Regions from separate parts of the Pseudoalteromonas sp. SCSIO_11900 genome, predicted to be linked through region 1. Evidence: predicted binding sites of a transcription regulator. Region 1 holds the regulator's gene; each other region holds the start of a gene.
The links. The regulator MetJ, encoded in region 1, represses methionine synthesis genes. The targets are predictions, from matches to a motif close to TAGACGTCTAGACGTCTA.

Region 1 (8,326 bases):
TTAAAAATGGCAGAAAAATACTCGAACGGGTGCCTATAACAATGGCGCAACTGCCTTTTTCACAAAAGCGCCATGTTTGTAGACGTTCGTTATCGGTTAATGCCGAGTGCCATAACATAATAGGGGTGTCAGGAAAGCGACGTCTAAAACGATTGACCGTTTGAGGCGTTAGCCCTATTTCAGGAACAAGCACTAACGCCTGTTCGCCACGTTTTAATACTTCTTCTAGGCATTGTAGGTAAACTTCGGTTTTTCCGCTGCCAGTGACACCTTCTAGCAAAAAGCTCTTAAACCCAGTGCTTTGATTAATTGCAGTGCAGGCAATGGCTTGCTCTTTATTCAAACGAGGTTTGCTGCCAACCGTTGGCGAGGTATGTTGCCATTGATTGTCGTGCTCAATGGTTTGAATTATTAGCTTTTTATCTAAAAGGGTATCAATGGTTTTTTTATTAAACCCGAGGGCTTTGAGTTCGGTTAATGATGATTTACCGGATGCTGATAATTGCTTAAGCAAATTAAGCTGTGTTTTAGCTTTTAAAGACGGTAAAAGTGCCCCCTTTTCGCTTAATGTCACCATGTTTATACTGGTTTTATCAGGGCACTCACCTTGGCGCAGTGCACTGGGCAATGCAATATGAATAGTTTCACCGAGTGGATAGCAATAATAACGCGCTGTAAACTTCAGTAGCTCTAAATGCTGCGCAGATAACACCGGTGAGTCGTCAATAACTTCAATAATAGATTTTATTTTGCCTTCGGGGACTGCTGTATCCGCTTTTAAGCTAAGAATAACCGCTACTTTACGTTGATTGCCAAAAGGGACTAACGCGCGCATACCAGGCTGTAATTGAGTCAGCGGTACTAATTGCTCATCCACTTTATAATCAAAGGTGCGAGGCAAGGGGACTTTTATTGCAACTTCAGCAAAATGCATAACAACTCAACCAATTAACGTAATGGTTTAATGTACTAAAAATAGCATTAAAAGCCTACCGACAAATCAGTAATGAATAGGTGTTTGCCGACTTTTTAGCAAAAAGGGTAATTAAAGCTTGTGTGCGTGCGGGTTGTTGGATAAAATTCGCGACCAATAAATTTGTTTTAACGACGTATGGTGCCAGACTTCGGGTTTGGAGAGCGATGCGGCCTTAACTAGAGGTTCCTATGAAAGAAGGTATTCACCCTAAGTACGAAGTAATTTCTGCAACTTGTTCATGCGGAAACAAATTCGAAACTCGTTCTACTCTGTGTAAAGACATTCACTTAGACGTATGTTCTGCGTGTCACCCGTTTTACACTGGTAAGCAAAAGATTTTAGACACTGGCGGCCGTGTTGATCGCTTCAACAAGCGCTTCGGTGCACTTAGCAGCAAAAAATAATTTTTTGTTTCTATGTAAAAAAAGCACCTTAGGGTGCTTTTTTTGTGGTCAAAATTTACTTTCCTATCTGCTTTCTTAGCAATTTTGTATTTATTTTTTTTGCATAACTATTTCCTGTTCTTATTCTGAGTATGCATAAACATTTGCAGACAAAACAGCCAATATTCTCTATATTTTTATTTGTTAAACTTTAAAGATGGTACTCAAATGCAGGTAACGTGAGGTTATTTGTGTTTAAAGTTAAATAAAATTCGGTATTTCGCTATTTTAATTTAAGACTAAAAAATACGCTTTATAAAAATAGAACAAGGGCAAAAAGTACCTGTGTTTTTCATTTTTATGACGAATTTATATTTTAAAAATGTCAGGATAATCTAGGGAAGTTGCTGATAAATCACTTAAAATTAACAGTTCTAGCATATAACAGGATAGACCTGATATTGCTTGGAATTTAAAAATAATAAAGGTATCGTAGATTAAAACTACCTCTCACTTTAACTTAAATTGCAGGATATAATCGCGTTATGTCAGATTTTCGTGAACAAGCACTACATTACCATGCCCATCCCGTTCCAGGTAAAATCAGTATTGAGCTGACCAAGCCCGCTGAGACGGTTAAAGACCTCGCGCTCGCATACAGCCCTGGTGTCGCAGAACCTGTTCGTGAAATTGCCGCTGATCCAGCAAATGCCTACAAATATACTGGTAAAGGAAATATGGTTGCGGTTATTACTAACGGCACCGCAATTTTAGGCTTAGGTAATTTAGGTCCACTCGCTTCAAAACCCGTTATGGAAGGTAAAGCGCTACTATTTAAGCGTTTTGCAGGGTTAGACTCTATAGATATTGAAGTTAAGCACCGTACTACCGAAGACTTTATTAACACGGTGGCTAATATTGCCGACACCTTTGGTGGAATTAATTTAGAAGATATTAAAGCGCCAGAGTGTTTTGAAATAGAAAAAGCGCTTATAGAGCGTTGTAGCATTCCTGTTTTTCATGATGATCAGCATGGTACGGCTATTGTAACGGCTGCGGGTATGCTAAACGCGCTGGAAGTACAGGGCAAAGCAATTGAAGATGCAATTATTGTATGTTTAGGTGCCGGCGCTGCAGCTGTTGCCTGTATGGAGCTTTTAATTAAGTGTGGCGCGTTGCGTGAACATATTTATATGTTAGATCGCAAAGGAGTTATTCATACGCGTCGTGATGACTTGAATGAATATAAGCAATTATTTGCAAACAATACCGATAAACGTACTTTACAAGATGTAATTGAAGATGCCGATGTGTTTGTGGGTGTATCGGGCCCTAATTTATTAGCCCCTGAAGATTTAAAATTAATGGCTGATAGACCCGTGGTATTTGCTTGTTCAAACCCCGATCCTGAAATCGATCCGCAATTAGCACACGCTGCACGTAACGATTTAATTATGGCTACAGGTCGCTCTGATTATCCGAATCAAGTTAATAACGTATTGTGTTTTCCGTTTATTTTCCGTGGTGCGTTAGATGTACGTGCCAGTGAAATAAACGACGAGATGAAAATTGCTGCTGTGGAAGCAATTCGCAGTATTGCTAAAGAGCCCGTGCCGACTGAAGTGCTTACTGCCGCAGGCATCGGCAAATTAGAGTTTGGTGCTAAATATATTATACCAAAACCAATGGATCCACGTTTGTTACCACGTATAGCTAAAGCGGTTGCGCAGGCGGCGGTAGACTCTGGTGTTGCACAAATTGATATGCCAGAAAACTACATGGCGTAATTGTTAAGTGTAAATTACCGCAAAAAAACCTCAGCATTTTGAAGTGACCCCCAATAGTTGGACATTCCAATTACTGGGGGTCTTTTTATGTCCAAACATCATCGAGCTTTTAAGCTCAAAATAGCAGAGCTCGCTTTGTCTGAAAGCTCTTCGACAGTAAGCAACAGATTTAATGTTACAGATAGGCAGGTCCGATATTGGACCGCTATTTATCGAATTCATGGCGCTGAAAGCTTCAGGTCTGTTCACAAACCTTATTCTCAAGCATTTAAGGTAGAAGTGTTAAAAACGATGACAGCAAACAGTTGGTCACTCGGTTATACCAGTGCTTTTTTCGATTTATCGTCCCCTGGCATTCTTTTTCAATGGCAAAAGCTTTATGCTCGTGATGGTATATCACGTCTCAAACCACAAATAAAAGGTAGGCCAGTCATGACTAATAATTCTTCTTCATCAAAACCAGTAGAGCAAATGACTGAGGAGGAGTTACGAGAAGAATTAGCATACTTACGAGCAGAGAATGATGTGCTAAAAAAGTTAGAAGCCTTGGCTCAAGCCAGAAAGAAAAAAGCAAAGACAAGACGATAGTCGTCGAAGAGTTCAAGGCAAAACATAGCTTACGACACCTTTTAAAGGCTACAGGGCTGCCAAAGAGTGTTTACTATTATCATCGCACTACTTGTAAGCAACCCTGTGCAAGCAATGATTTACTGGTAAAAATACGTGATATCTATCACGCGCATAAAGGACGATATGGCTATCGCAGAATTACGAGTGCTCTGAGAACAATGGGGGTACTTGTTAATCATAAGCGCGTTCAACGGCTGATGAATGAGTTAGGCCTCAAGTCAAAAGTAAGGCCTAAGCGTTATAAATCCTATAAAGGTGAAGTGGGTAAAATCGCAGAAAATACGCTTAACCGTGAGTTTAGTGCGCAGAAGCCAAATCAAAAATGGGTGACGGATGTGACAGAGTTTAAAGTGAATAATGAGAAGGTATATCTATCGCCTATGATTGACCTATTCAACCAAGAGGTAATCAGTTACGAAGTCAGAAAATCCGTTGCACTCCCTTTGGTAACTGACATGCTTAAAACAGCAACTGCTAGGTTGAAGCCAAATGAAAAGCCAGTTGTACACTCAGATCAAGGGTGGCAATATCAAAACAAACAATATCAAAATCATCTCAAGGAAAAAGGGTTGCAACAAAGTATGTCTAGAAAAGGAAATTGTTTAGATAATGCGGTTGCTGAGAACTTCTTCGGCATATTGAAGAGTGAGATGTACCACAACGAAACGTTTAAAGACGTGAATGAGCTTATTGAAAACATCAAAGAATATATCGACTATTACAACAACGAGCGTATTAAGCTGAAACTAAAAGGCCTGAGTCCGATACAGTATCGAAATCAGGCCTTGGCAGCCGCTTAAAAATGAGTCCAACTTTATGGGGTCACTTCATTTGCTGAGGTTTTTTTGTATAAAGACCCTTCTAGTCTTCATTTAAAATAGGCACTTCTAGTCCCATTTCTTGCATTATTTTCTTCACTTCTTCAGGTACTTTTTCTGCGTTATCTTTACGCAAATCATCATCATTAGGCAGCGGTTGCCCGGTAAACGCATGCAAAAACGCTTCGCATAAAAGCTCGCTATTTGTTGCATGACGTAAGTTGTTTATTTGACGACGAGTACGTTCATCAGTTAATACTTTTAATACATTTAGCGGGATCGAAACGGTGATCTTCTTTACTTGTTCAGATTTTTTCCCGTGTTCTGCGTATGGGTGAATATATTCACCATTCCATTTAGCCATAAGATGTATCGTTGCCTCAGATTATAAATTGCTCACACAGCATCAAAGCGTGTAAATATGCGTGAAATTCTATCGGTTTAAAAAAGATAGTCAAATACTAGTTATTTAGCTATCTAGACATTTAAATGTTTTGACATCTTAAATTGCATGCGCTACCTTTTAGACGTCTAAACATCCAAATCAGTAAAGGTAGCGAAAATGAGTAAAAAAAATAAGGCAACAATTGCTGTTCGTAGTGGAATAGAAGCCGACAAGCAGCATGGTGCGGTTGTTCCACCGCTTTATTTATCAACAACTTACTCATTTGCTGACTTTGATACAAAGCGCCAATATGATTATGGCCGTAGTGGTAACCCTAATCGTGACATTTTGGCTGAGGCGCTCACGGAGCTTGAAGGTGGCGCTAAAGGCATTATTACCGCAACAGGCATGGCAGCCGTTCACCTAACAACACAATTACTTAATAGTGACGATACGTTAGTGATCCCTCATGACTGTTATGGGGGCAGCTATCGCTTATTTACTTCGCTAGAAAAGCGCGGCTTATTAAAACTAGAAGTGGTCGATTTTACCAAAAGCGACAGTTTGACACGCATCCTTGCTATTAAACCTAAGCTGATTTGGATTGAAACACCTAGCAATCCTATTTTACGCTTAACAGATATTAAAGCAGTAACTGATACAGCTAAACAGTGTGGTGCACTGGTTGCCGCCGACAACACGTTTTTATCGCCAGCATTACAAAACCCGATTAAGTTTGGCGCTGATATTGTGGTGCACTCAACCACAAAATATATCAATGGCCATTCAGACGTTGTTGGTGGCGCGGTTATCGCAGCGACTGCTGAGTTAGGTGAAGAGTTAGCGTGGTGGGCAAATAACATTGGCATCACCGGCGCGCCATTTGATAGCTATTTAACTCTCAGAGGCTTACGTACTTTAAACGTGCGTTTAAGGCAACACCAAGAAAATGCACTCGCCATTGCACAGTATTTAGAACGCTCTCAGTTTGTTGACCAAGTTTACTACCCAGGTCTTGAATCACACTCTCAACATGCGCTAGCTAAGGCGCAGCAGCTTGGCTTTGGTGCTATGGTTAGTTTTGATATAAAAGGCGATATAAACGATGCTGCAGCGTTTTTAACGCGCTTAAATGAATTTAGCTTAGCGGAATCATTAGGTGGAGTAGAAAGTTTGATTTGTCACCCTGCGACTATGACCCACGCCGGCATGGACGCAACCGCGCGTGCAGAAGCCGGAGTAGGCGACACGCTTATTCGTATCTCGGTGGGTATTGAAGATGTAAATGATTTACTCGCTGACTTAGACAGGGTATTTAATTTGGTGCGCCCAGGGCAAGCCGATCCCGGCCTATCGGCAAAAAGTGGTGCTAGTGAATCATTTGGTTCAGCAAAGTTAAACGCGGCGCATCCGGCGTTATGGTAGTGCATACCATTCTTCAAAATACGAAACATAAATGCGAGTCGGTATTAATATGGTAAATCAGGTTCATAAATTTGGTGGTTCGAGTTTAAGCTCAGCGGATCGCTTTAAAAGTGTCGCAAATATTATTTTAACTCACGCTCACGCTGGGGATTGTGTGGTGGTATCGGCTGCCGGTAAAACCACCGATACCTTAGTTAAACTGTGGCAAAGCTATCAACAGCAAGACACTCAAGCTATTGCTGATATTGTATTGCTATTGAGTAACCATCAAATAGCTCTAATTGAGCAATTATTAATAGCTAACGCTAAGCACCATGCGCTTGATTTACTTGAAACTGAGCTCAGTATTATTACCAAGCAGGCTAAGCAAGGGACATTAGCTGAAGCTGCGTTATTAGCCCATGGTGAATTGTGGTCTGCAAGGTTACTAAGCGCTTACTTAGAACAACTTAACGTTAGCGCTTGTGCCCATGACGCTAGGCAGTTATTTACGTTAGATGCCGGACAGCTGCAGCATGCTAATAATCAGCAGCAGTGCTTAAAAGCCATACAGACGAGTAAAATTAATGTAGTTACGGGGTTTATTGCGGCTGATTTACATGGTGAAACAGTGACCTTAGGGCGAAATGGCAGTGATTACAGTGCCACTTTATTAGCGCGGTATTGCAATGCTAAAAAAGTCTCTATTTGGACTGACACTCAAGGTGTTTTTAGTACTGATCCGCGTAAGGTTGCTAATGCGGTTAAGTATGCGCGAGTGTGCCGTGATCAAGCTAATTTATTAGCGAGGTTAGGTAATCCAGTATTACACGCTAAAACATTATCGCCATTAAAAGATACCGATATAGAATTAGTTGTTCGCAGTAGTTACGATCCTCAAGGCAGTCATACCGAAATAGTTAAACTAGGAATGAGTAAACAAAAACGCTTTTTAACCACAGTAAATAATGTGGATTTACTCATTGTTGATGATCTGAGTGAAGGCGAAGTAGCACATGTTAGCCAACTTATTCAGCATAGTTTGCATCACTTTGAACACGAAGGCGAAATCTACTTACTAGTCCCTGCGTCAGCGACACATCAGGTGGCTAATTATTTTGCTGGCCGCGCCAATATTAGTGAGTCAAACTTAAATGGGGTGGCGATTATTGCACCTGATCAAGAGGTAGCGCCGCTTGGTAAGCAAAGTGAAGCCTTATTACAAACACAATCTATCCAGCCTCGGTTTACCCATTACGGTGAGGGATATACGTTACTATTAACCGATCAAGTACTTGAAAGTGATGTGCTGAGCCTGTTACATGACAAGCTCATTAATAAAGCACAAGAAATAGCTATAATTATTGCAGGACTTGGTAATGTAGGTGCTGAGTTTATGCGCCAATTACCTGCTCAACTAGCACGCTTATCAACTGATTTTAACGTCAAGTTAGTAGCGCTTTTACGCTCAGAGCAGATGCTGGTGAATGCTAATGGGTTAGACTGTGAAAGCTGGCAACTTCAATGGGAAAACCATGCAAGCTCCTATAAACAAGCCGATTTATTGTCATACATAGATACTCTTGAGTATGAACATAAAATAGTGATCGACATGACCGCAAGTGAATATTTTAGTCAGCTTTATAGTAAGTTAGTTGAATTAAACTGCCATCTAATTAGTGCTAATAAATACGCGGGAACCGCATCGCTTTCGTGGTATCAAACACTACGTGAAAGCCTTGCTCAACGTGGCTTACATTGGCGTTATAATGCAAGTGTAGGGGCCGGACTACCGATTAATTTTGCCTTGGCTGATTTACAAAATAGTGGCGATAAAATAACGCGAATAGAAGGCGTGTTTTCAGGCACGCTGTCATGGTTATGCAGTATGTATGATGGCAGTAAAGCGTTTTCAGATTTAGTTCTAGAAGCACAAGCTTTGG
Region 2 (8,326 bases), 380 kb from region 1:
ATTCACCATCATTGCTTAAATAAAGCGCGATATTGCTTTTTTTGGCCGAGTTCATGCTTTTTAAATATTGAATAAAATTCACTTTAAGCGAGTGGGCCGCTATTTCTTGCTGGTTTTTTGATAGGTTATTACGTGCTTTACGAATATCGTGTCTTATTTGTGCGCGATTATTGCTCATTAAATATCTAAACCATAATTAAAAAGAGAATAAGTTCGGAAACATCAAATACACAGCAAGCACAATAAGTAATATTACAACTGTGGTAATCAGTGAATATAAAACAAGGTTACTGCGTTTTTTGGGTGTTGTAGAGAATGGCTCATCTAGCATTAAATCGTCATCTTGCCATGGTTCGTCATTTTCATCAGACAGAGATAACTCAACCTCGGGGAGACGTTGCTCAAGATCCTCAAGTTTCTCTTCAAGACGAATTAAGCTACTAGTAATGTAATCTAGGGCATCAAATAAGCGCTGATCTCGCTGGCTGTCGTGCGCTTTTTGAGAAGTAGCTTGTGTAGGGGCTGTTTGCTGAAGTTTGCTTTTGATCCCCAGCGTTGAAAGTAACTTGGCTTGCTTAAGGGCTTTCTCTTTGTTGCTAGGAGCAAACAGCAGCTTGCCATTAAAAAATGCCGCCACCTTTTCAGGTGAGGTTTTTAGTTTTTCTGTCAGTGCATTGGTCACTGCTTGGCTGTCTGCGCCTTCTGCAAGTCCTACAAATATAACACGAAAATTGTCGGCCATTTTTTATCCCTAACACGCTTTATTGTATAAGTAGAGTATATACCTAAAATGTTAAACAGTTCGAGACTGTTTTATGACTAACTTAATACACATAGCAAAACGGCCCTAAAAAGGGCCGTTTTAATATTAGCTAGGTGGCTTACAGGCCAGCTGCTGCGCGAAGTGCGTCTGCTTTATCTGTGCGTTCCCATGGGAATTCATCACGGCCAAAGTGGCCGTAAGCCGCTGTTGGAAGATAAATAGGGCGCTCAAGATCAAGCATTTGAATTAGGCCGTAAGGGCGTAAGTCAAAGTGTTCACGAATAAGTCCGATTAAACGCGCTTCTTCTAATTTACCTGTGCCAAATGTTTCAACACTGATAGATGTTGGCTCTGCAACACCAATAGCATAAGACACCTGAAGTTCACACTTGTCAGCAAGGCCAGCAGCAACAATGTTTTTAGCAACATAACGTGCAGCATAAGCCGCTGAGCGGTCAACTTTTGATGGATCTTTACCAGAGAAAGCACCACCACCGTGACGAGCCATGCCACCGTAAGTATCTACAATGATTTTACGACCAGTTAAACCACAGTCACCCATTGGGCCACCAATAACAAAGCGACCTGTTGGGTTAATGAAAAATTTAGTTGCACTAGTAATCAGCTCAGCAGGAAGTACTGGCTTAATGATGGTTTCCATTACTGCTTCTACTAAGTCATTTTGCGATACATCTTCGCTGTGCTGAGTAGAAAGTACAACGGCATCAATACCTACTGGCTTGCCATTTTCGTATGCAAATGTAACTTGTGATTTTGCATCTGGACGTAACCAGTTAAGCTCGCCACTTTTACGAACCTCAGCTTGGCGTTGTACTAAACGGTGAGAATAAGTAATTGGAGCAGGCATTAATACTTCAGTTTCGTTACATGCGTAACCAAACATTAGGCCTTGGTCGCCAGCGCCTTGCTCTTCTGGACTTGTACGGTCAACACCTTGGTTAATGTCAGGAGACTGTTTACCAATCGTGTTTAAAATTGCACACGAATCGGCATCAAAGCCCATATCAGAGTGTGTGTAACCAATTTCACGTACTGTTTTACGTGTAATTTCTTCGATATCAACCCATGCGCTAGTCGTTATTTCACCACCAACCATAACCATACCGGTTTTAACGTAAGTTTCACACGCTACACGGGCATGAGAGTCTTGCTCTAGGATAGCATCAAGTACCGCATCAGAAATTTGATCGGCGATTTTATCCGGATGACCTTCAGAAACAGATTCAGAAGTAAATAAATGTTTTGCCATTGTAATTATGCTCACAAATATTGCGCTTCACAAACGTCGGTATTAGCGCTAAAAAATTAAGGCGCGTATTTTATCTAAAACAAATGAATTTGCATAGTTTTTTTACGCCTAGACGTCTAAATAAAATATCTAATAGTAAATGGTTCTTAAAAAATATTCATAATGCCCTATTTTTATGGGTTTTTAATTGCACACAGCCCCCACAATAAGTAAGAATGGGGATAAATAAATACCCGCGCAAATACATATAAAGGTAGGAGAATTCATGCCATCTCGCAAAGAACTTGCAAATGCTATTCGCGTCTTGTCAATGGACGCAGTACAAAAGGCCAAATCTGGTCACCCTGGAGCCCCTATGGGCATGGCTGATATCGCAGAAGTATTATGGCGCGATTATCTAAAACATAACCCAACAAATCCAGAGTGGGCTGACCGAGATCGATTTATACTCTCAAATGGTCACGGTTCAATGCTAATTTATTCTCTACTGCATTTAAGTGGTTATGACTTGTCACTGGACGAAATTAAAAACTTCCGCCAAATGCATTCTAAAACACCAGGCCATCCAGAATATGGATACGCGCCAGGAATTGAGACCACTACGGGCCCATTAGGTCAAGGGATCACAAATGCGGTAGGTATGGCGATTGCTGAAAAAGCATTAGCAGCGCAGTTTAACCGTGAAGGCCACGACATTGTTGATCACCACACGTACGCGTTTATGGGTGATGGCTGTTTAATGGAAGGCATTTCTCATGAAGCATGCTCACTAGCCGGTACATTAGGCCTAGGCAAGTTAGTGGCATTTTGGGATGACAACGGCATTTCAATCGACGGTGAAGTTGAAGGTTGGTTTAGTGATGATACCCCAGCACGTTTTAAAGCATACGGCTGGCATGTAATTAGTGACGTTGATGGCCATGATAGCGATGCAGTAAGTGCAGCAATTGCAGAAGCTAAAAGCGTGACTGATAAGCCAACATTAATTTGTTGTAAAACTATTATTGGTTACGGCTCACCTAATAAGTCAGGTAGCCACGATTGTCACGGTGCACCGCTTGGTGATGACGAAATTAAAGCGTCTCGCGAGTTTTTAGGTTGGACGGGCGATGCATTTGAAATCCCTGAAGATATTTATGCACAGTGGGATAACAAAGAAAAAGGCCAACAGCTTGAAGCAAGCTGGGACGAAAAATTTGCCGCCTACGAGCAAGCATACCCAGAGCTCGCTGCTGAATACAAACGCCGTACACATTCAGAATTACCCGCTGACTGGGCTGAAAAATCACAAGCGTACATTGAAGAGCTGCAAGCAAACCCAGCAAACCCAGCATCACGTAAAGCGTCGCAAAATGCATTAAATGCGTTTGGCCCGTTACTACCTGAATTTATGGGTGGCTCTGCCGATTTAGCGGGTTCAAACTTAACAATTTGGGATGGCTCTAAAGGCTTAACTGCTGATGATGCAAGTGGTAACTACATATACTACGGTGTACGTGAGTTTGGTATGTCGGCCATTATGAACGGTATTGCACTGCATAAAGGCTTTATTCCTTACGGCGCAACGTTCTTAATGTTTATGGAATACGCACGCAACGCGGTACGTATGGCTGCATTAATGAAGCAACCAAGCATTTTTGTATACACGCACGATTCAATTGGTTTAGGTGAAGATGGTCCAACTCACCAACCAGTAGAGCAAATTGCCAGCATGCGTTTAACGCCTAACCTTTACAACTGGCGGCCATGTGACCAAGTTGAGTCAGCAATTGCATGGCAACAAGCTATTGAACGTAAAGACGGTCCTACATCATTAATCTTTACTCGCCAAGGCTTAGAGCAGCAAGCTCGTGATGCCCAGCAATTAATCGACGTTAAAAAGGGTGGTTACATCCTAAGTTGTGACGGCAATCCAGAGCTTATTTTGATTGCAACGGGTTCTGAAGTACAGCTAGCGCAAGACTCTGCGAAAGAGCTACGTGCGCAGGGTAAAAAGGTACGTGTTGTATCTATGCCATGTACTGATGCGTTTGAAGACCAATCGGCTGAGTACAAAGAAAGTGTATTACCAGCAAGCGTTTCACGTCGCGTAGCGATTGAAGCGGGTATTGCTGATTACTGGTACAAGTATGTAGGCCTAAATGGTGCCGTAGTTGGTATGACCACCTTTGGTGAGTCGGCACCGGCAAACGAGCTATTTGAGTTCTTCGGCTTTACGGTAGAAAATGTAGTTAACAAAGCAAACGCATTGTTTTAAGCGACTGCTTTAACGTTTAAAAGCCCGCGCTGTGTGTAACAGGGCGGGCTTTTTTATGAGTTGTACTTTTATCACTTCCTCTAAAGCTCAGCGTCTCATAGCTCTCTTGTGCATAAATCACTAAAAGTACTGTTCGAAACTCGTAGCCCGTTGCTCGAAGCATATCTCTCTATAAAGTCGTTCATTTTTAACCTTTTGGCTTCTAAGTGAGTAATTTTCACAGCACTTAACTTGCAAGGTTTATATGTATCAGGCACTGTGGAGGTAACAAAATTATAAATTAACAACAGGAGTTAACATGCCAAAGTTCGATAACGTTAGTGTGGTTAAAAAAGCCAATGTGTATTTCGATGGCAAAGTATCAAGTCGTACTGTGCTTTTAGGTAACGGTGAAGCAAAAACCTTGGGTTTTATGCAACCCGGTGAATTTGAGTTTAATACCAACCAAAAAGAGTGCATGGAATTGTTAGCAGGGCAGTGGGATGTATTACTACCTGGTGAAAGCGAATGGCAAACATTTAACGCGGGCGAGTCATTTAACGTTGATGCTAATGTTAGCTTTCATGTAAAAGTAAGTGATTTTGCAGATTATTGTTGTTCATACACCGATTAATTTGTAGGTTGATTAAATTGTCAACACCTCTAAAGGCCGCTACAAAGCGGCTTTTTGCATACTTAATGCTAAATGAATGATCTAAATCAGTGGGGTAATAAATAATTGCGTAATTTTCATTTTTTCTCTTGTGTTAATTCGTTTAACCCCCAATACTAACTATGAGGTAACAAATAAAAGGATACCCTATGAAAATTAATCTTTCTGGTCACCATGTTGACGTTACTGATTCTATTAAAGAACACATTAACGAAAAGTTCTCAAAAGTCGCGAGCCATTTTCCATCATTGATATCTCTAGATATTATTCTTTCAAAAGAGCATCATAAGTTCCAAGCAGAAATTAGCACAAATTATGAAGGTGCGCGTATATCGGTAAAAGGGGAAAACGAAGTTATGTATCCTGCTATTTCTAGCGCAGCTAAAAAACTCGATGCCGCACTAAAGCATCGTAAAGGGCAAATAAAAGCGAACTTACATGAAAAGCCTGTAAGTACCACACCTGAAATAGCACACGAAATCATCCAAGAGATGGATTTAAATTAATAACTAACAATGTGTTATTTTTAAAAAGAGCCTAAGGGCTCTTTTTTATTGCCTGTAAATTAGGTAAGTTATGCATTCACACAGTTTATTAATGATAAAAATTAATAATAAAAGCACTTAATACACCAAATTTGAGAAGTTAATGCAGTACACACAAAGCACATGGAAGTCTCGGTTAGGGGCGCTCGGCCCAGGTATTTTAATGGCCACCGCTGCCATTGGTGGCTCACACTTAGTGGCCTCTACTCAAGCAGGTGCATTATTTGGCTGGCAGCTATTTTGGCTTATTGTGGTGGTTAACGTTTTAAAGTACCCGTTTTTTCGTTTTGGCATGGAATACACACTCGCTACTAAAAATAGTTTAGTGCAAGGGTATAAAAACCAAGGGCCTGGCTATTTTTACAGTTTTATTGCTCTCAATATTATTGCCGCTGTGGTAAATACCGCGGGCGTATTGTTGCTTACTGCGAGCTTATTACACTACGCATTACCTATTAGTATTCCCGTTACCTTATTGTGCTGGTTAATATTGGCTGTATGTTTAATTATATTATTACTAGGGCACTTTAAAGCGCTCGATAACGTTGCAAAAGCTATTATGGGGCTACTTACTATAGCAACCATAACGGCATTAGTTATTGCTATAAATAACGGCCCTGTAGCGCCTGTAAACTATGTTGGCCCCTCACCGTATGAACTTGCCATGTTAGGCTTTATGGTTGCCTTAATGGGCTGGATGCCAGCGCCTATTGAAATATCGGCACTGAGCTCGTTGTGGCTTAAAGAAAAACAAGCTCAGCAAAGTGTGACTAAAACCCAAGGCTTATTCGACTTTAATGTAGGCTATTGGTTAACCGCCGGGCTTGCGCTGGTATTTTTTAGTTTAGGTGCGTTAGTGCAATATGGGCAAAGCAGTAATATAGAGCTTGGCGGTGTAGCCTTTGCTAAACAGCTGATTGATATGTATGCACTTACTATTGGCGAGTGGGCAAGGCCTTTGGTATCAGCCATCGCGTTTTTGTGTATGTTTGGCACCACACTCACCGTGCTTGACGGCTACGCCCGCACACTTAACGAATCGCATAAATTACTGGGTTTTAAGCAATCTAAACACAGCTTAAATACCTGGCTTATACTGCAAGCACTTGCCGGTATGGCCGTTATTTTATTTTTTAAATCAGCCCTTGGCCCCATGCTTACCTTTGCTATGACGCTTGCGTTTGTTACTACCCCTGTTTTTGCATGGCTTAATTTTAGCCTAGTACGCTCAGAGCCCGAGATTAAACACAGCCTACTTTTGCGTAGCTTAACTTGGTTGGGCTTGGTGTACTTAGTTGGTTTTGCTATGGCGTTTGTAGTGTGGAAGTTGATGTGATTTTATTTTCGAGGTTCGAGGTTCGAGGTTCGAGGTTCGAGGTGCGAGGTTAAAGGTGCAAATCAAACGACCTCTGCATAAATACCGACTGTTGCAGACCGCGATAGGCTGCAACGAACAAGGGGCGACGATTAAAAATTATGATATCTATCCAAATTAGTTAAAATATGAATTAGATAGGGCTGAGCGAATGTACGATAATAATCCAATTGAGTTTATACAGCGCTTATTTGGTATTCCTTACTCAGGAAGACGATACTAAAATGGCAAGTCCGGCTAATCAACTCTCACCTACCAACCCTAAAAAAAGGGGGTCTATAGGCGTTTTATGTTTAATCATTACTCTCTATGCCTACAGCTTTAAATTAGAAATTAGCGCATTAAGTCTTATTGCTGAAAATGTAATTTCGTTAAAAATTAAACCTGCAGTAATTCCTTTGATAGTTATGATGCTCGCTTTTTTTGTACTCATCTACGGAATTTATCAAAGAATGCATGGTGATATATCAGAGAAATCGATGCGAAGGGGGCTATTTGTTGTTATAGGATGCTTCCCTCTATTTCTGATTACCTGATGGATTTATAGCTGGCAACTTAATGATAAGCTTGAAAGTGAAGGCTATTCCATTTGTCACTGGTATTCAGGAGCTTCACTAAAAGCTCCAAAAATTTGGCTTTCAGATCCAAGCTACTGTATTGAAAACGTTTATTTAGTAAGGGTTGAATTACTTGAATGGCTAAAGCAACAGCGGTTAAGTGGAAAAACACCATCCATTGAAGTCTTCGAGAAGCAATTAGAACTCATGCTCAGTGAATACCATCAAAATATGGTGTATGAGCTACTTAAAATGTATTAACTAATTTTTTTATCGCTTTACTTATCTCATTTAAACTAAGTGGCTACATGCGGTTGTTCATTAACGCGGTGCATCGGATTGTTTCTGTTGAATTCATCTCTGTTCGTCGGATGGCGTGGCTTCACCACTTATCCGACCTACGTTAAAGGTAGGTTGGTTAAGCCGAAGGCGCCACCCAACAAAGTTATAGATTCATACCTAAAGCTCCGCTGCTAGCGCTGAGTCGTCTTAAATTAATATTCTAACTCAACTCTTTTATCGCTTTACTTATCCCATCTAAACTCAACGGGTACATTCTGTTATCCATCAGCTGCTTTATAAAATCAATTGATTGATAGTACGGCCAGTGTTCAACCGGTTGTGGGTTGAGCCACGCGACTTTATCAAAGTGATTGGTGATTCGTGCCAGCCACGCACTGCCGGGCTCTTCATTCCAATGCTCTACCGATCCACCAGGGTAGGCAATTTCATATGGGCCCATAGTGGCATCACCGACAAATATAACTTTGTAGTCGCTGGTAAACTTGTTAATGAGCGTCATGGTATCAATAACGTTTGAGTGGCGGCGTTGGTTATCTTGCCACACGTGTTCGTATAAACAGTTATGAAAGTAGTAAAACTCTAAATGTTTAAACTCGCTGTGGGC
Region 3 (8,326 bases), 1.2 Mb from region 1:
TTACATACACCACGCCTTTGTCGTACTGCGGCTCTATTTTTACTGCGGTATGCGCTTTTGAGGTGGTTGCGCCGCCAATCATAAGGGGTAATTCAAAACCTCGGCGGGTCATTTCTTTGGCTACGTGTACCATTTCGTCAAGCGATGGGGTAATTAAGCCAGAAAGGCCTATAATATCGGCTTTTTCGTCGATAGCTGTTTGCAGTATTTTTTCGGCAGGTACCATTACGCCTAAGTCGATTACTTCGTAGTTATTACATTGCAGTACCACGCCTACAATATTTTTACCTATGTCGTGCACGTCACCTTTTACGGTGGCCATAACCACTTTACCATTAGTGGCGCCTTCTTCTTTTTCGGCTTCAATAAATGGGTCTAGGTAGGCCACTGCGCGCTTCATTACACGGGCTGATTTAACAACTTGCGGCAAAAACATTTTACCGGCACCAAATAAATCCCCTACCACGTTCATGCCATCCATCAATGGCCCTTCAATCACGTGAATAGGTTTATCGGCGCCTGCGCGGCACGCTTCCGTGTCTTCATCTATAAAGGTGGTTATACCTTTAACAAGCGCATGCTCTAGGCGCTTTTCAACAGGCCATGTGCGCCATTCTAAATCTTCTACGCGTTCGGCTTGTGCCATGCCTGAATATTTAGGCGCAAGTTCTACAAGGCGCTCGCCCGCACCGGGGTCGGTGTTAAGAATTACATCTTCTACGGCTTTACGAAGTTCTTCGGGGATGTCGTCGTAAACCGCAAGTTGCCCTGCGTTTACTATGCCCATATCCATACCCGCTTTTATCGCGTGGTATAAAAATACCGAGTGAATCGCTTCACGTACGGGGTTATTACCTCTAAACGAAAACGATACATTTGACACCCCGCCCGACACTTTACAGTGCGGTAAGTTTTGCTTAATACGGCGGGTGCCTTCAATAAATTCCACAGCGTAGTTGTCGTGCTCTTCTATACCGGTGGCTACGGCAAATATATTAGGGTCGAATATAATGTCTTCTGGCGGAAAGCCAATTTCGTCGACCAAAATACGGTAGCTGCGCTCACAAATTTCAAACTTACGATCGGCAGTATCGGCTTGGCCGTCGGTATCAAATGCCATTACAACAGCGGCGGCACCAAAGCGTTTAATAATTTTAGCTTGGCGCTTAAATGGCTCTTCGCCCTCTTTAAGTGAAATGGAGTTAACAATGCCCTTGCCTTGAATACATTTAAGTCCTGCCTCTATTACATCCCATTTAGAGGAGTCGACCATTATAGGCACTTTAGATATATCAGGCTCTGATGCAATTAAGTTTAAAAACTTAACCATGGCCGCCTTTGAGTCCAACATGGCTTCGTCCATGTTTATATCAATAACTTGGGCGCCATTTTCTACTTGTTCGCGAGCAACATTAAGGGCGGTCTCGTAGTCTTCTTCCATGATCAAACGTTTAAACATGGCCGAGCCGGTTACGTTGGTACGCTCACCAACATTGGTAAATACTGCAATTTGCTGTGTCATGTTGGCTCCTAGTTTAAGTTACAGGCTTCAAGGCCTGATAAACGCATGCGTACATCAAGCTCTGGTAATGGGCGAGGTTTAACCCCTTCAAGCCCTTTGGCAAAGGCACGAATGTGCGCAGGCGTAGTGCCACAGCAACCACCAACAATATTTATAAAGCCCGATTTACCCCAATCGATAATCTCGGCAGCCATGTCCTCTGCTTCTAGGTCATACTCACCAAACTCATTGGGTAAGCCCGCGTTAGGGTGTACTGAGGTAAATGTTTCGCATACGCGCGAAAGCTCTTCTACGTATTGGCGAAGTAAATCGGGGCCAAGGGCGCAGTTAAGGCCAATCGAAATAGGTTTTATATGGCGAATAGAGTTATAAAATGCCTCAGTTGTTTGCCCCGAAAGCGTTCGCCCTGAGGCATCGGTAATGGTGCCCGAGATCATTACAGGTAATGTGCGCCCTGCTTGCTCAAACGCTTCTTCTACTGCGAATGAGGCTGCTTTTGCATTGAGGGTGTCGAAAATGGTTTCAATAAGTATTAAATCAGCGCCGCCTTCCATTAATGCAAGAGTAGACTCAACATACGCAGTAACCAGCTTATCAAAGGTAATATTACGATAGCCTGGGTCGTTTACATCTGGCGAGATAGAACAGGTTTTAGAGGTTGGCCCTAACACACCGGCTACATAGCGTGGCTTTTCTGGGTTTTTAGCAGTGAACTCGTCACATATTGCGCGTGCTAATTTAGCCGACTCTAGGTTTACCTCACGGCTTATGCTTGCCATGTCGTAATCTTCCATCGAAATGGTGGTCGAGTTAAACGTGTTGGTTTCAATAATATCCGCACCGGCGGCTAAAAAGCTGCGGTGTATATCAGCAATTAACTCGGGCTTGGTAAGGCTTAATAAATCGTTATTGCCTTTTATTAGCACGTGCCAGTCTTTAAAGCGCTCACCGCGGTAGTCTTCTTCTTCAAGCTTGTGAGTTTGGATCATAGTGCCCATTGCACCATCTAAAATTAAAATACGCTGTTTTAGCGCAGCGCTTAATTCGCTTTGCTTATTTTTGTTTGGCACGTTATTCGGCATAGTTGTTAGTCCTCACATCTTGGCTAACTAAATTAATATCATAAGGTGTAGTTTGGTACACGTAGTAATTTAACCAGTTTGAAAACAGTAAAAAGGCGTGGCTTTGCCACGTTTTAGACGGCTTTTTACTTGCATCGTTATCTGGAAAATAGTTTTCGGGTTTTGGCGCGTCTGGGCTTTTTTGTAAATCGCGTTCGTACTCTGCTTTTAATGTGTCGGCATCGTATTCTGGGTGGCCGGTTATAAACACTTGGCTGCCCGACTTATTTTTCATTAAGTAAGCGCCTACTTTTTCAGAGCCTGCCAATACCACTATATCGTCGCAGGCATTAATTTTATTTATATCAATGTGGCCATAACGTGAGTGCGGCACTAAAAAGGTGTCGTCGAAGCCACGAGTAAGTGCTCCGTGATCAAAATAACACTGGTGGGTAAACACGCCACAGAGCTTATCTTTTTTTAAATCACGTTTTAAATTGTAACGATGATACAACGCCGCATGCGCCGCCCAGCATGAGTAAAGTGTGGAGGTAACGTGTTGCTCTGCCCAGTCAATAATCACTTTTAGCTCATCCCAGTAGGCTACATCGCCGTATTCAAGGTGTGCTAGTGGCGCGCCGGTAACAATTAACGCATCGTAGTTATTATCTTTTACCTCAGAGAAATAACGGTAAAAGGTATCTAAGTGCTCTTCTGAGTTGCTACTGCTGCGGTGCGTATCTAAGCGCAATAGCTCTACATTTACTTGCAAAGGAGAATTAGCAAGCAAACGAATAAACTGTACTTCGGTTTCTACTTTATTAGGCATTAAATTTAAAATAGCCAAACGCATTGGGCGAATTTCTTGCGTTTTTGCACGGCTTTTTGGCATTACAAACACATTTTCTTCACGCAAACGGGCAATAGCCGGTAGCTCGTCTTTTACTGTGATTGGCATATTTTACTCCTACTCATAAAAACCGAGAATTTATACGCTCTCATTATGAACAGAATGCTAAAAATATCAACCTCTAGATGTATAGATGTCTAAATGAATTTATTCACCCAGTTTGTACAAATTGAATATGTACTTTAAAACAGCCCCATTCGTTGACTGTTTAACCCCTCAACAACTACAATACAGCATTGAAATTTTTATTATTATTTGAAGGCTTTCCTCCATGGTTTTACCTGATAAGTTTATATTCTCGATGAATCGAGTATCTAAAGTTGTGCCACCTAAGCGCACAATTTTAAAAGATATTTCGTTGCACTTTTTCCCTGGTGCTAAAATTGGTGTACTAGGTTTAAATGGTGCTGGTAAATCTACATTACTTCGCATTATGGCCGGTGTTGACCAAGACTTTGAAGGTGAAGCTCGCCCTCAACCTGGTACTAAAATTGGTTACTTACCGCAAGAGCCAGTACTGGATGAAAGCAAAACAGTACGCGAAATAGTTGAAGAAGCTGTTGGCGAAGTAAAGCATGCCCTTAACCGCCTTGACGAAGTGTACAACGAGTACGCAATGGAAGACGCTGACTTTGACGCCCTAGCAAAAGAGCAAGGCGAGCTTGAAGCGATTATTCAAGCGCACGATGGTCACAACATCGATAACGTTTTAGAGCGCGCTGCCGATGCACTTCGTTTACCTGAGTGGGATGCTAAAATTGAGCACTTATCAGGTGGTGAGCGCCGCCGTGTTGCTATTTGTCGTTTATTACTCGAAAAACCAGATATGCTTATTCTCGATGAACCAACTAACCACTTAGATGCTGAGTCGGTTGCTTGGCTTGAGCGCTTCTTACATGACTACGAAGGCACTGTTGTGGCGGTAACGCATGACCGTTACTTCCTTGATAATGTGGCTGGCTGGATACTAGAGCTTGACCGTGGTGAAGGTATTCCGTGGGAAGGTAACTACTCTTCTTGGCTTGAGCAAAAAGATGCCCGCTTACAACAAGAGCAAAAATCTGAAAAAGCACGTCAAAAATCAATTGCACAAGAACTTGAATGGGTGCGTTCAAACCCTAAAGGTCGTCAAGCTAAGTCAAAAGCGCGTATGGCACAGTTTAGCGAGCTACAGCAGTCTGATTACCAAAAACGTAACGAAACCAACGAATTGTTTATTCCACCTGGCCCACGTTTAGGTGACCAAGTATTAGAAGTAAACAACTTACGTAAAAGCTTTGGCGACCGTGTTTTAATTGATGATTTAAGCTTTAGCATGCCTAAAGGCGCTATTGTGGGTATTATTGGTGCCAATGGCGCGGGTAAATCAACCCTATTTAAAATGCTAAGTGGCGAAGAACAACCAGATAGCGGCAGCATTAGCGTAGGTGAAACTGTAGAGCTTGCAACCGTTGATCAGTTCCGTGGCAACATGGACGAAAGCAAAACTGTATTTGAAGAGATTTCTGACGGCCAAGACGTGCTAAAAATTGGTAACTTTGAGTTCCCAAGCCGTGCTTACGTTAGCCGTTTTAACTTTAAAGGTAACGATCAGCAAAAATTTGTTAAAGACTTATCTGGTGGTGAGCGTAACCGTTTACACCTTGCTAAGCTTTTAAAAGCCGGTGGTAACGTAGTACTACTGGATGAACCAACCAATGACCTTGATGTTGAAACACTTCGCGCCCTTGAGAACGCTATTTTAGAGTTCCCAGGCTGTGTAATGTGTATATCGCATGACCGTTGGTTCCTTGACCGTATTGCAACGCACATTTTAGATTACCGCGACGAAGGCCAAATTAACTTCTTTGATGGTAACTACACTGAGTACGAAGAGTGGCTTAAAAAGACCCTTGGCGCAGAAGCTGCACAGCCTAAGCGTATTAAGTACAAAAAAATTGGCTAACAGCCACCGTTAATAAGTTAAAAGCCCTGCATTTTATGCGGGGCTTTTTTATGCAAGCTATTTTTAGCTTTGAGCAAATTGGCGTGTTAAGCATTACCAGCTATGCTTATTATAAATAATAACTTTATAAGATTATTATGCAAAACCGTCGGCAATTAACATTGATATAAACAGCATTACGCATTTAAAGCGCTTGGTTGAACTAAACCTTGCTGATGAAACATTATTACACCGTGAGCTTGAAACGCTTATTTACCAAACATAAATAGACGCACTGCGTGAAGTTGATTACCATAACCAAAAATAATTAAACGACGCAGATATGAGTTTAAATCCCAATCTACCTTTAGTTTATCATCCTAATTACTCGTTTAGTTTTGATCCCAAACACCGCTTTGTAATGAGTAAATTTGCGCTGTTATACCAGCATGTTAAAACCCTTGGACTTGCTGGCAGCAATATCATAGAGCCACCACATGGTCGTGTTGAAGAGTTAGAAATAGTGCACTGTGAAAACTATATTCACGATTTATGGCATAACCGCCTAGATGAAAAAGCCATGCGCCGTATAGGCCTACCTTGGTCACAAGCACTAATGAATCGCACATTTACCGCACCATTAGGGACACTGCAAACCGCGCGTTTAGCACTTAAAAATGGGCTTGCGTGCCATTTAGCGGGCGGCACTCACCATGCCCATAGTGATTTTGGTTCGGGTTTTTGCATGGTGAACGATTTAGCTTTTACCGCACAAACGTTAATTCAAAACCGTGAAGTAACCAACGTACTGATTTTTGATTTAGATGTTCACCAAGGTGATGGCACGGCAGCCATGCTGGCTCATCAACCTTATGCGTTTACCTGTTCAATACACTGTGAGAAAAACTTCCCGTTTAGAAAGTCCCCTAGCGATTTAGATATTGGTTTAGCCAATAATATGCAAGACGCTGAATACATAGGTATTGTTGACGATACCCTGCAATTTTTATTACACGAGCTTAACCCAGATCTGGTTTTATACGATGCTGGCGTTGATATTTGGCAAGAAGATGGCTTAGGTAAACTGGATATTAGTTGGCAAGGAATAGAAAAGCGCGACCACATAGTGCTTAAACGCTGCCTTGCAAATAACACCCCAGTGGCCACTGTAATTGGCGGTGGTTATGACAGAGATCATCAGCGACTAGCACAGCGCCACGGCATTGTTATTGAGCAAGCGGCTAGTTTTTAATTATATTTTTAACTGACTCGGCGTAATGCCGGTCCAACGCTTAAAAGCTCGGCGAAAATTAGGAATATCATAAAATGCTAATCGCATCGCGACTTGTTCATTGCCTTGCTGGCACACCCCCAGTAAATGCAGTGCTTTAAGTTTATTTTGCTCATCTTGTAATTGCGAATAGCTAACACCATGTTGTTTTAACTTACGTTTAAACGTAGCAGGGCTCATAGCAAAGTGCTCAGCACTGTTAGCAAGGCTGTTGTTTTTATCACGGTAAATGCGCTGGCACACAGCCTCAACAAAAGACTGTGATACATTCTTATTTAACTCACTTTGCGCTATGCACTGCTGCCAGCGCAATGGACTCGACTCTGGGTTTGGGCACTTAAGCAATTGTTTATCAAAATGCCAACGGGTATAGGGTTGTTCAAATCGTACCCGTAAACCTAAATGCTGCTCATACTCTTGAATATGACGCGGGCGTTTACAAGTAAAATCAAAATAACAGTGCGGGTAGTGATCTCTCACTCTTTTTAGTAAGCTCATTAGCGCAGCGCTGTATATTTCAAAACAATAATTTTTTAAAGGCTCGTCCATACCTACATTCGGTTGCAAGTACAGATAGAAATCATTTTGGAAAATATGCTTACGAGTAAAAAATAAGGGGGCAAGCATCGCTTGTATTTTATGTAATTGCTTTAAAGAGGCACCTAGTGTTTAATGCGGATCGTTTAAGTTAATTGAACGATCTTTCAGAGGCTTCATAATAGGCTACAACAAAAGTTGTGGCCTATTTTTATGTCTGAATTTATTAAAGAATTACACCTTACTACTGAGTTTAGCCAAGATCGTGATATTGATTCGTTTACTAAGCATATTCCCCTTGAGTGGATTGAAGCAGCCGTTACTCAAACAGGAAGAGCCTCTGTGCGTAAACGACGTTTCCCCGCCGAGCAAGCTGCTTGGCTTGTATTAGGGATTGGTTTATTAAGAAACCGCTCAATATCTGAAGTCTGTGACAAACTAGAGCTCGCTTTTCCTGACGCTAAAGGAGAGCTTCCACCATTGGCGACTAGCAGTATTATAAAAGGGAAAGAAAAGCTAGGCGCAGCGCCTATGAAACACCTTTTTAAACATACAGCAACGCAGTGGGAGCAGTCGCAAACTTTTGATGACGTGTGTGGTTTAAAGCTGCTCAGCATTGACGGTACACAATTTAAAACTCAAGATACACCGAGTAACCGTCACTTTGGCTATGCTAAATCGACAACAAACTTCCCCTCAGTACTTGCTGTGACCTTGATGTCGACAAGAACGCATTTAATATCCGATGCAGCGTTTGGCCCCATTACTCAAAGTGAAATTCATTATGCTCAACAGCTTGTTGGCTCAGCACCTGAATATTCATTGACGCTATTTGATAGAGGTTTCTTTTCGGCTGAACTATTTACGAGCTGGCAAGGCGTTAGCGAAAATCATCATTGGCTTACGCCCATCAAAAGCAAAATGCGCTATGAAATAACGGAGTCATTTAGCGATTACGACCACTTAATAACAATGCCTATTTCACCACAAGCTAAGAAATCAGCCCCTTACCTAGGTGATACATGGCAAGCAAGGCTTATTCAAATTCCGACACCTAAAGGGGAAATAAAAGGGTTCATCA

Region 2: the regulator MetJ is predicted to act here: its motif matches at 2,135-2,152, upstream of metK (methionine adenosyltransferase).
Region 3: the regulator MetJ is predicted to act here: its motif matches at 3,616-3,633, upstream of BG00_RS00015 (homoserine O-succinyltransferase).

What each region holds. Positions count from the first base shown of each region.
Region 1 covers NZ_KK070023.1:1,201,852-1,210,177, forward strand. Annotated here, with positions in the region: gene priA (primosomal protein N') at 1-934, opposite strand, end outside; gene rpmE (50S ribosomal protein L31) at 1,165-1,380, shown strand; gene BG00_RS05555 (malic enzyme-like NAD(P)-binding protein) at 1,905-3,146, shown strand; gene BG00_RS05560 (transposase) at 3,234-3,734, shown strand; gene BG00_RS05565 (IS3 family transposase) at 3,731-4,576, shown strand; gene metJ (met regulon transcriptional regulator MetJ) at 4,638-4,958, opposite strand; gene metB (cystathionine gamma-synthase) at 5,157-6,404, shown strand; gene metL (bifunctional aspartate kinase/homoserine dehydrogenase II) at 6,454-8,326, shown strand, end outside.
Region 2 covers NZ_KK070023.1:1,583,220-1,591,545, forward strand. Annotated here, with positions in the region: gene BG00_RS07300 (5-formyltetrahydrofolate cyclo-ligase) at 1-178, opposite strand, end outside; gene BG00_RS07305 (hypothetical protein) at 197-742, opposite strand; gene metK (methionine adenosyltransferase) at 882-2,033, opposite strand; gene tkt (transketolase) at 2,299-4,290, shown strand; gene ppnP (pyrimidine/purine nucleoside phosphorylase) at 4,589-4,903, shown strand; gene hpf (ribosome hibernation-promoting factor, HPF/YfiA family) at 5,092-5,448, shown strand; gene BG00_RS07330 (NRAMP family divalent metal transporter) at 5,591-6,823, shown strand; gene BG00_RS07340 (vWA domain-containing protein) at 7,922-8,326, opposite strand, start outside.
Region 3 covers NZ_KK070023.1:1,194-9,519, forward strand. Annotated here, with positions in the region: gene metH (methionine synthase) at 1-1,522, opposite strand, end outside; gene BG00_RS00010 (homocysteine S-methyltransferase family protein) at 1,531-2,604, opposite strand; gene BG00_RS00015 (homoserine O-succinyltransferase) at 2,594-3,541, opposite strand; gene ettA (energy-dependent translational throttle protein EttA) at 3,765-5,438, shown strand; partial or broken gene BG00_RS17900 (PilZ domain-containing protein) at 5,596-5,703, shown strand; gene BG00_RS00025 (histone deacetylase family protein) at 5,761-6,669, shown strand; gene BG00_RS18375 (helix-turn-helix domain-containing protein) at 6,670-6,951, opposite strand; partial or broken gene BG00_RS18380 (AraC family transcriptional regulator ligand-binding domain-containing protein) at 7,048-7,365, opposite strand; gene BG00_RS00035 (IS4 family transposase) at 7,459-8,326, shown strand, end outside.